One region of the Ochrobactrum sp. Marseille-Q0166 genome, then DNA from elsewhere that is predicted to be linked to it. Evidence: riboswitches for the same ligand, from Rfam matches in the RefSeq annotation. Region 1 holds a riboswitch; the other holds the start of a gene.

Region 1 (4,425 bases):
TTTGCAGAACAAATACTGGAACAGGGTTTTGATCAATCTGCCAAGCGTGCATGATGGGATTAAAAATAAAATTTCTTTTTGCAAATTAAATTCTTAAATAATTACATTAAAGTACTGTTTTATTAACAAATTTTGTAAGTTAACTATAAATGAAATCTCCTGTTTATTAAGCCTTTCGTAAACTTTGGGTTCAGCATTGCACCGTATTATCTGTGTAGCAATTTGCTCGAGGTGAGCATTGCGCGTGTTGGTCGATGGCCTTCATGTAGCCTCGATTTAAGGCTCTGAAGCGTCTGGGTTTGCGTACGGGTATCATGCGTTTTTCGATTGTGACAGCGATTGCTTTAGCCTGCACTGCTCTTGCAGGGTGCACATCGAGTTCCGGTATAGACAATCTTATGCCGCAACCGTCGTCCGACCTGACTGGCTCCGTTGTCAGGCCGTCGGAACCTGTAACAGACGTCGCCAGAGCGCCGCAATCTCTCCCCCCACAACCGCAACAGGAAGTTTTGGCATGGGCTGGACCTGTACCCGATGCCGGGCCGTTCAAAGCGACACCTCCCGCTCCGATGGCTCACCCTGCTGAACAAAGGACTATTACACCTGTTTCAATTCCAAAACCGGAGGTAGCTGCCTATCCGCCCGTTCGGTTATCACCCCAAGAGCGTTTTCGCGTTTATGGTCAACGGTTTCGCGATGCAAAGCCAATCAACTTCGGAAAAGCTTCTCCGCGTCATCACGCTGTGCATGGTGTCGACGTTTCGCGTTGGCAAGGAAACATCGATTGGGTGACTTTGCGCAAGAACGGCGCAAACTTCGCGTATATCAAAGCGACCGATGGTGGTGATCATCTCGACCCGATGTTCAAGAAAAACTGGCGAGAAGCAAAGGCAGCAGGTCTCAAGCGTGGTGCATATCACTTTTTCTACTGGTGCCGTGTCGCCAGTCAGCAGGCAGATTGGTTCATTCGCAATGTTCCAAACGATCCTGATGCGCTACCCCCGGTTATCGATGTGGAATGGAATGGAGACTCTTCTTGCAAGCGTCGTCCGTCACCTGCACAGGTTCGTGAAAAAATGCAGGTCTTCATGGATGCCCTTGAGCGCCACTATGGCAAGCGTCCGGTGATTTACACCGCACCAGACTTTTACGAAGATAATCTCCAAGGCGCCTTTAAAGATTATCCATTTTGGTTGCGCGCAGTCGCACAGCACCCATCAAAGGTCTATCCGGGTCGCCGCTGGTTGTTCTGGCAGTATTCAGGCTCAGGGCTATCTCAGGGCGTGAACGGTAAAATCGACCTGAATGTATTCCACGGCAATGAAGATCAATGGCAACAGTGGCTTCAAAGGTTTGCAAGCTAGGCTCAGAACCCTTTAATTTAATGGAAATGGCGCCTGAAATAAGCCGATATGCGAGGAAAGGCATTTGGGCGGGTTTTTTCCGCGTCGAAGTGTTTAGACGCAGTAGTTCGCTTGCTCATTTTGATGTCCGAAGGATATGGCCCGCCCGTTCGGTCAGTTTGTCAAAGAGCGCGAAAATAAACCACATCCCTTCGACTTTTTTCCTCGTACCCAATATGCAGCATAAAAAAACCTCCGGAATTATTACACTTCCGGAGGTTTTTCTTAGCGATGCTCTCTTCGTCCGATGTCATTCATGTCGTAAGGTGTTGACTGGTACATTTCATTGATCCAGTTGCCGAACAGGAGATGAGCATGACCTCTCCAACAATTTTGCGGCTTCTGACTTGCATCATTATTTGGAAAATAATTCGCGGGAACCGGCATGTCAGGCTGCAACTGGATATCCCGAAAATATTCATCTGCAAGAGACGTGGTGTCATATTCAACATGGTTGAACATATGAAGAGCACGATGTTGAGGATCTTCCAGCAGGCAAAGACCGCTTTCCGGGCTATCAACCAACACTTTCAGATCGCTGTTCTCAGGAATGTCATTGGAGCGCACTTCGGTCCAGCGCGATACCGGGATGGCGAAATCATCAGAAAAGCCGCGTAAATAAGGTGACGAAGGCGCAAGATTGCGCTGGCTGAACACACCATATGCCTTCTGTTCCAGATCATATTTCGCCATTCCATGGAAATGATGAACAGCCGCCTGCGCTGCCCAGCAGATATTGAAAGAACGATGGACGTGCGTTTGCGTCCAATTGAAGATGCGCTGCATTTCATCCCAATAGGTCACGTCTTCGAATGGCATGCGTTCAACTGGAGCGCCGGTAATGACAAAGCCGTCGAAACGTTCTTCGCTCACTTCTTCCCACGGGCGGTAAAAGGAGAGCATATGATCCTGAGGTGTATGACGGGCGACGTGATTGGTAATGCGTACAAGCGTCAGTTCAAGCTGAAGCGGTGTTGCACCAAGCAGCCGCGCAATCTGCGTCTCTGTCGTCACTTTGTTGGGCATCAGGTTGAGAAGACCAATCTTTAGCGGCCTTATATCCTGGCGAATGGCGTCTGCTTCGCGCATAACCATGACGCCCTCAGCTTCGAGAACACTGGTTGCAGGCAGATCGTCAGGAATTTTAATAGGCATTCGCGTCAGTCCTTCGTTATATCGGGGCAGACGCGGGTGGCTTCATCCGTATATTTGCCGGTTGGGCCACATCCTTTCTTTTAAGAAAGTACCACCTTGCCCGGAAAGGCAGGTTGGCGTTGGGCGTCGCCCCAACTCTTGATGTAACGCTACTTCTAATCAAACAATCACAAGCTGGCAATAGACATTGAGGCGCGACAGTTTCACTTTCTTGGAACCGCATTCCAGAAATTTAAATTCGATGAGATTTACATTCTTGCAAACGTTGCCGAGGCAGAAGCTCCGCACATTTGAAATCCGATAGCAAATGACCTCCGCCAAGCTTCGGAACGATACGCGAATTAACGCGTTCTTCATTTATCTTAAAACTGTGTTAAAATGCGTAAACAATGGGAGGGAAATATGAGTAATTTATTCTTCTGGATGGCCTTGGTGATTTTACCGATCTTGGCAGGCACAGCTTTTGCCTATTTGCGCCATCTGAATCATCGCGATGACTTTTAATTAAAACCCGACCAGCGCGACCGACTTGGCAACGCAATCGGGACGGTATTGGCGCACACGAATTGAGTTGCCTTCAGCGTTCCTCATTAAAGCGCTCGACGTCGTAACTTAGCGAGTTTATTCGGCGTGAGTAATCGAACGCAGCTAATCCGGCTATTTTAGTTAGTGAAGTTATTTCGATATCTGGAGCTTTGGCACGTTAGATCAGTCGTGATTTATCGTATGAAACAGTTTTCACAAAAAACCTGAATATTCTTGTCATAATTCAAATTCAAATTGTCGTTAAGTTCTTTACGGCTAATCTGAGTGCGTTATCTTATCGGGCGCGACCATCCTTCCAACAGCGCGACTCGCAATCACGCCAACCTCAGGTTTATATCTTCAATGAGTGGATCGGATACGCCCCATATCCTTGTCGTCGGTGCCGGCTTTGGCGGCCTGCAATTAATCCATGATTTGAAAGGCGCAAATGTTCGCATTACGCTTATCGATCAGCGCAATCACCACCTGTTTCAACCTCTGCTGTATCAGGTTGCTACGACGATTCTCGCTACGTCAGAAATTGCATGGCCCATTCGTCACCTTTTTAAGGACCGTAAAGAGGTCACGACTTTGCTCGGTACAGTTGTTGGTGTCGATGCAGGCACAAGAACAGTAAAACTCGAAAACGGTAGCGAAGTCGGTTACGACATACTCGTATTGGCTACGGGCGCACGCCACGCTTATTTTGGCAATGACCGCTGGGAAAAAGTGGCTCCGGGTCTCAAGGCGCTGGAGGACGCAACGACAATTCGCCGTCGCCTGCTGCTTGCTTTTGAACGGGCCGAGCGTGAAAACGATGCTGCAAAACGACGAGCACTGCTGACATTCTCAGTGGTTGGCGGGGGACCGACCGGCGTTGAGCTTGCCGGCATCATTGCAGAACTGGCTAAGGATACGATATGGCCAGAGTTTCGCAATATTGATACGCGTCAGGCGCGTATTCTGCTTGTCGAAGCGGGTCCGCGTATTTTGGCGGCCTTCCCAGAAGATCTCTCTGCCTATGCGAAAAATGCTTTGGAGAAAATCGGTGTGGAGGTGCGTCTTGGCGTACCGGTCAAAGAAATCACAGGGGATGGCGTAACTGTCGGTGACGAATTTATTCCGTGCAAAACAACGATTTGGGCTGCAGGTGTAGCCGCCTCACCCGCAGCAGCATGGCTCGACGCGGAACGTGATCGCGCGGGTCGTGCACGCGTTTTACCGGACCTGAGTGTGCCCGGACACGAAAACATTTTCGTAATCGGAGATACAGCATGGGTCGAAGGTTCAGATGGCAAACCTGTTCCCGGTATCGCTCCAGCCGCCAAACAGCAGGGCGCTT
Region 2 (4,425 bases), on a different contig from region 1:
CAGCTCCTCGGAGATTTCATTCTGGATGATCGAAAGTGAAAGCGATGCCGCGCCCAGGCCACCCGCACAGGTATAATGCCGGCCGCTGCGATGAAAAAGGCTCGTTGTATCGGCGGTATAGCCATCGAAAAGATCTAGAAAATCATCGCGGTGGAACCAGCTGACACAACAGTTTCGATCATCAAGCAAGCCGCCCTCGGCCAGCAGGAAAGCCGCCGTGCAAAGCCCTACAACCGTCTTGCCGCGCTTGTCGGCACGCTTGATGAGATCAATCAAAGCCTGCTGGCGCGGACGATATTGCGCAAGCAAACCGCCCACAACTGCTACATAATCGCACTCATCCAGCTCACCGATGGCTGCTGTAGGTTCGATCACCATGCCGGAGCTGGATGTGACCGGATCGCCCGACAATGTGCAGATTTTCCAGGCACATCTGATCTGGCGGCTTTTATCACGGTCATCTGCCGCCAGACGAAAGGGATCGAGGAAGAGGCTCAGCGCAGTGAGCGTAAAACCGGGCAACGCAACGATGCCGACAGACAGACGGCGCGGTGGCACATCGGTCGTGATTTCCCGAGCCTCATCCTTCCCATTTCTCACTTACGCAGTCCTCCACCACATCCCACTTTATACGAACGGGATCAGGAAGAACGCAATCACCTGAAATGCTTGGAGAGCTTAAGTTGCTGCGCCTGATAGTTCGATCCCAGATCGATGCCATAGAGCGCCTTCGGGCGATTCAACATATGCTCATAAACAAGACGGCCGACAATCTGGCCATGTTCGAGAATGAACGGGACTTCATGACTGCGCACTTCCAGAACCGCACGACTTCCTGTTCCACCAGCAGCGGTGTGACCGAAGCCCGGATCAAAGAAGCCTGCATAATGCACACGGAATTCACCGACCAGCGGGTCGAAAGGCGTCATTTCCGCTGCAAAAAGCGGCGGCACATGCACCGCCTCGCGCGAAACGAGAATATAGAACTCATCCGGGTCCAGCACCAGTTCGCGCGAACCGCGATCATAGATTGGTTCCCAAAAGTCGAGAACATCGTGCGCCGCACGCTGATCGACGTCCACAACCGCCGTATGGTGCTTGCCGCGATAACCGATCAGCTTGTCCTTATCGCCCGAAAGATCGACCGAAAGCGCGATACCGCCGCCGGAGATATTGGGCTGTTCTGCCGCCACAAGCGTCTCACTCTGATGCAGTGTGGAAAGTTCCGCTTCGGTCAATTGTGCGCGGCCCTGACGGAAACGGATTTGCGACAGCCGCGAACCGGTACGAGCGACAATCGGGAAAGTGCGCGGGCTGACTTCGAGATAAAGGGGGCCTTTATAGCCAGCTGGCACCTTGTCGAATTCCTGCGCACCATCGGCGATGACGCGTGTGAAGATATCAAGGCGTCCGGTCGAACTTTTCGGATTGGCGGAAGCCGACAATTCCGGTGAAAGTGCCAGGCTTTCAAGCAAAGGCACGATATAGACGCAGCCGGTTTCGAGCACTGCCCCGGCGGTCAGATCAATCTCATGAAGTTTGAGACGTTCAAGCTTGTCGATAACCGGCGTACCCGGGCCCGGCATGAAGGATGCGCGCACACGATAGGCTTTCGCACCCAGCCGCAAATCAAGGCTTGCGGGCTGAATCTGATCGGCATCCAATGGACGCGGAGATTGGAGCAAACCGCTTTCAAAGAGTGCTGCAATATCCGCATCTGCCAGAATTCCTGCTTCCCTCTGCGTCATGCCACTCAACTCCGTGAATTACTTAAAATCGGTCTATGACCATTGACCGTTCAAAGCCCTGCTGCCAACCCCTCAAACCCCATAGTTTGCGGGTTTTCCGCAGGAAAGAGAGAGCCCACCCCCTTAGCAGCCCAGAGTTTTCGTCAAAACTGTCCTTCCAAGCATTGACGGCCCCGCTCAAGAGGCATAAGGAAAAAGTGTTCCGTGGTGATTTGGCCGGCCGGCTTGCAGCCACGTTAAAGAATTCGCTAAAATAAGGCCGCGGTTCGTTACCGGCCTTTTGCGTGTTCGCGAGGCCGGTTTTTTATTGGCCGCCGAGGCATTTCCAGGCCCCGGCCGACCAGCTTTCGACAGGTTGGAAAAAATGACGAATAAGACTACGCGTAAGTTACGCCCGGCAACGCAGCTCGTTCATGCAGGATCGCTGCGTTCAGGCTTTGCAGAGTTGTCCGAAGCCCTCTATCTGACGCAGGGCTTTCTCTACCCGACGGCAGAAGCCGCAGAAGCGCGCTTCAAAGGTGAAGACCCAGGGTTCATCTATTCGCGTTATGCCAACCCAACCACCGACATGTTTGAAAAGCGGATGTGCGCACTGGAAGGTGCAGAGGATGCGCGCGCCTTCACCTCCGGCATGTCGGCAGTCGCCGCATCCATTCTCTGTCAGGTACAGGCTGGCGACCACGTCATCTGCGCACGTGCCGTTTTCGGCTCATCGCGTTACATCATTGAGACGCTGCTGCCACGCTATGGCGTCGAGTATTCGATCATCGACGGCTCGAAGATTGCAAACTGGAAAGCTGCCGTTCGTCCAAACACCAAAGTCATGCTGCTCGAAAGCCCGTCCAATCCGACGCTTGAGGTTATCGACATTGCAGCTGTGGCCAACATTGCCAATGAAATCGGTGCAAAGCTGATCGTTGATAACGTGTTTGCAACACCGCTTTACCAGAAGCCTCTGGAACTCGGCGCGCATATCGTTGTCTATTCGACCACCAAGCATATTGACGGTCAGGGCCGGTGTCTCGGCGGGATCATTCTTTCCGATCAGGAATGGACCGAAGAAGTTCTGCAGCCATACTTCCGTCATACCGGCCCCGGCATGAGCCCGTTCAATGCATGGATCATGCTGAAGGGCCTTGAGACGCTTGGCGTTCGCGTGCGCCAGCAGACACAATCGGCTGCAGCTGTTGCCGATGCGCTGGCCGGGCAGGCAGGTGTGAAGCAGGTCATCTATCCGGGCCGCGCCGACCACCCGCAGGCTGACATCATCGCTCGCCAGATGAGCGGCGGCTCGACACTCATCGCACTGGAACTCGAAGGCGGCAAGGAAGCTGCGTTCAAGTTCGAAAATGCCCTTCAGGTGTTCAGTATTTCCAACAATCTGGGTGACGCAAAGAGCATCATCACCCATCCAGCAACAACGACGCATCAGAGCCTCTCGGACGAAGCACGCGCAGAACTCGGCATTTCTGACGGCATGTTGCGCATCTCTGTCGGCCTTGAAGATCAGGACGATCTGGTCGAGGACGTTCTGGAAGCGCTTGCTGCCGCTCGCTAACAAAGATCATCGCATTTTGCTTCTTTAGAACGCCGTGCGTCCTTTCGGACGCACGGCGTTCTCATTCTTTATTTCTACGCATCGTGGCTTACAAAAATCGAAATCGATTTTTGCGCCAATGCGCCAGGCCGCTAAATGATGCATAAACGACGCATTTGCCGGAACATTTCGGCAAATGCGATGCATTTGTCACCATCAAATCGTTGACCTCCCGTGTAACTTTGGCGATACGTGAGCAGATAATATGATTTGAAGGCAGATGTGTATGTACAGAGCGATAACAAGGGACATTGAGGTAACGGCTGAGCCGTTTTATCTCGAAGACCAGTCCGAGCCGGACGAAAATCGCTATGTCTGGGGCTACCGGATCACCATTGCCAATAATTCATCGCAAACCGTTCAACTGCGCTCACGCTACTGGCAAATCACCGACGGCAATGGCCGTATTGAAGAGGTGAAGGGTGCAGGCGTCATCGGCGAACAGCCGACGCTGAACCCGGGGGATTCTTACCAATATTCATCGGGCTGCCCACTCAGCACGACATCCGGCGTTATGGTCGGGCGCTATCAAATGCAATTACCGGACGGGAGTGCCTTTGAAGTCGATATTCCAGCCTTTTCGCTGGATATTCCTGAAACAAGGCGAACACTGAATTAAAAAAGGCGCTTTTTTCAAAGCGCCTTTCTCAAAATGTTACTTCGCAAACTGTGCAGGATCGAACTCATAAGTCGTTGAGCAGAATTCGCACGTGACCGAAATCTTGCCGTCCGTGACGCTGTCCTGAATTTCTTCCGCTGAGAAATTATTGAACACGCCTTCGATCTTTTCACGAGAGCATGAGCAATTATCCTCGACACGGATTCCCTCATAGATGCGAACACCACGCTCGTGGAACAAACGATAAAGCAGACGTTCCGAGCCGACCTGCGGGTCAGTCAGTTCCGAGCTTTCGATTGTTCCAACCAATGAACGCGCTTCATCCCAGCCGTCGTCTTCAGGACCGAGAATAGCCGTATTCTCATCGCCATCGCCGCCAGGGAGATCCGGCATGCGCGCACGCATTTCAGATTCCGGCAGGAACTGGATCATGAGACCACCAGCACGCCAACGTTCCACGA

The links. A riboswitch is a leader RNA that binds a small molecule or an ion and turns the genes downstream of it on or off. The one in region 1 is predicted to bind S-adenosylmethionine.
Region 2: it holds a riboswitch for S-adenosylmethionine, as region 1 does, so the genes downstream of both, H5024_RS10800 (O-succinylhomoserine sulfhydrylase) here and metA (homoserine O-succinyltransferase) in region 1, are expected to answer to the same signal.

What each region holds. Positions count from the first base shown of each region.
Region 1 covers NZ_JACJUO010000002.1:1,302,928-1,307,352, reverse strand. Annotated here, with positions in the region: gene H5024_RS17420 (hypothetical protein) at 1-54, shown strand, start outside; gene H5024_RS17415 (GH25 family lysozyme) at 315-1,364, shown strand; gene metA (homoserine O-succinyltransferase) at 1,629-2,558, opposite strand; SAM-I-IV-variant riboswitch at 2,599-2,708, opposite strand; gene H5024_RS17405 (NAD(P)/FAD-dependent oxidoreductase) at 3,447-4,425, shown strand, end outside.
Region 2 covers NZ_JACJUO010000001.1:2,242,271-2,246,695, forward strand. Annotated here, with positions in the region: gene H5024_RS10790 (GlxA family transcriptional regulator) at 1-600, opposite strand, end outside; gene H5024_RS10795 (2'-deoxycytidine 5'-triphosphate deaminase) at 657-1,748, opposite strand; SAM riboswitch at 1,943-2,023, shown strand; gene H5024_RS10800 (O-succinylhomoserine sulfhydrylase) at 2,113-3,306, shown strand; gene apaG (Co2+/Mg2+ efflux protein ApaG) at 3,572-3,964, shown strand; gene H5024_RS10810 (Hsp33 family molecular chaperone) at 4,001-4,425, opposite strand, start outside.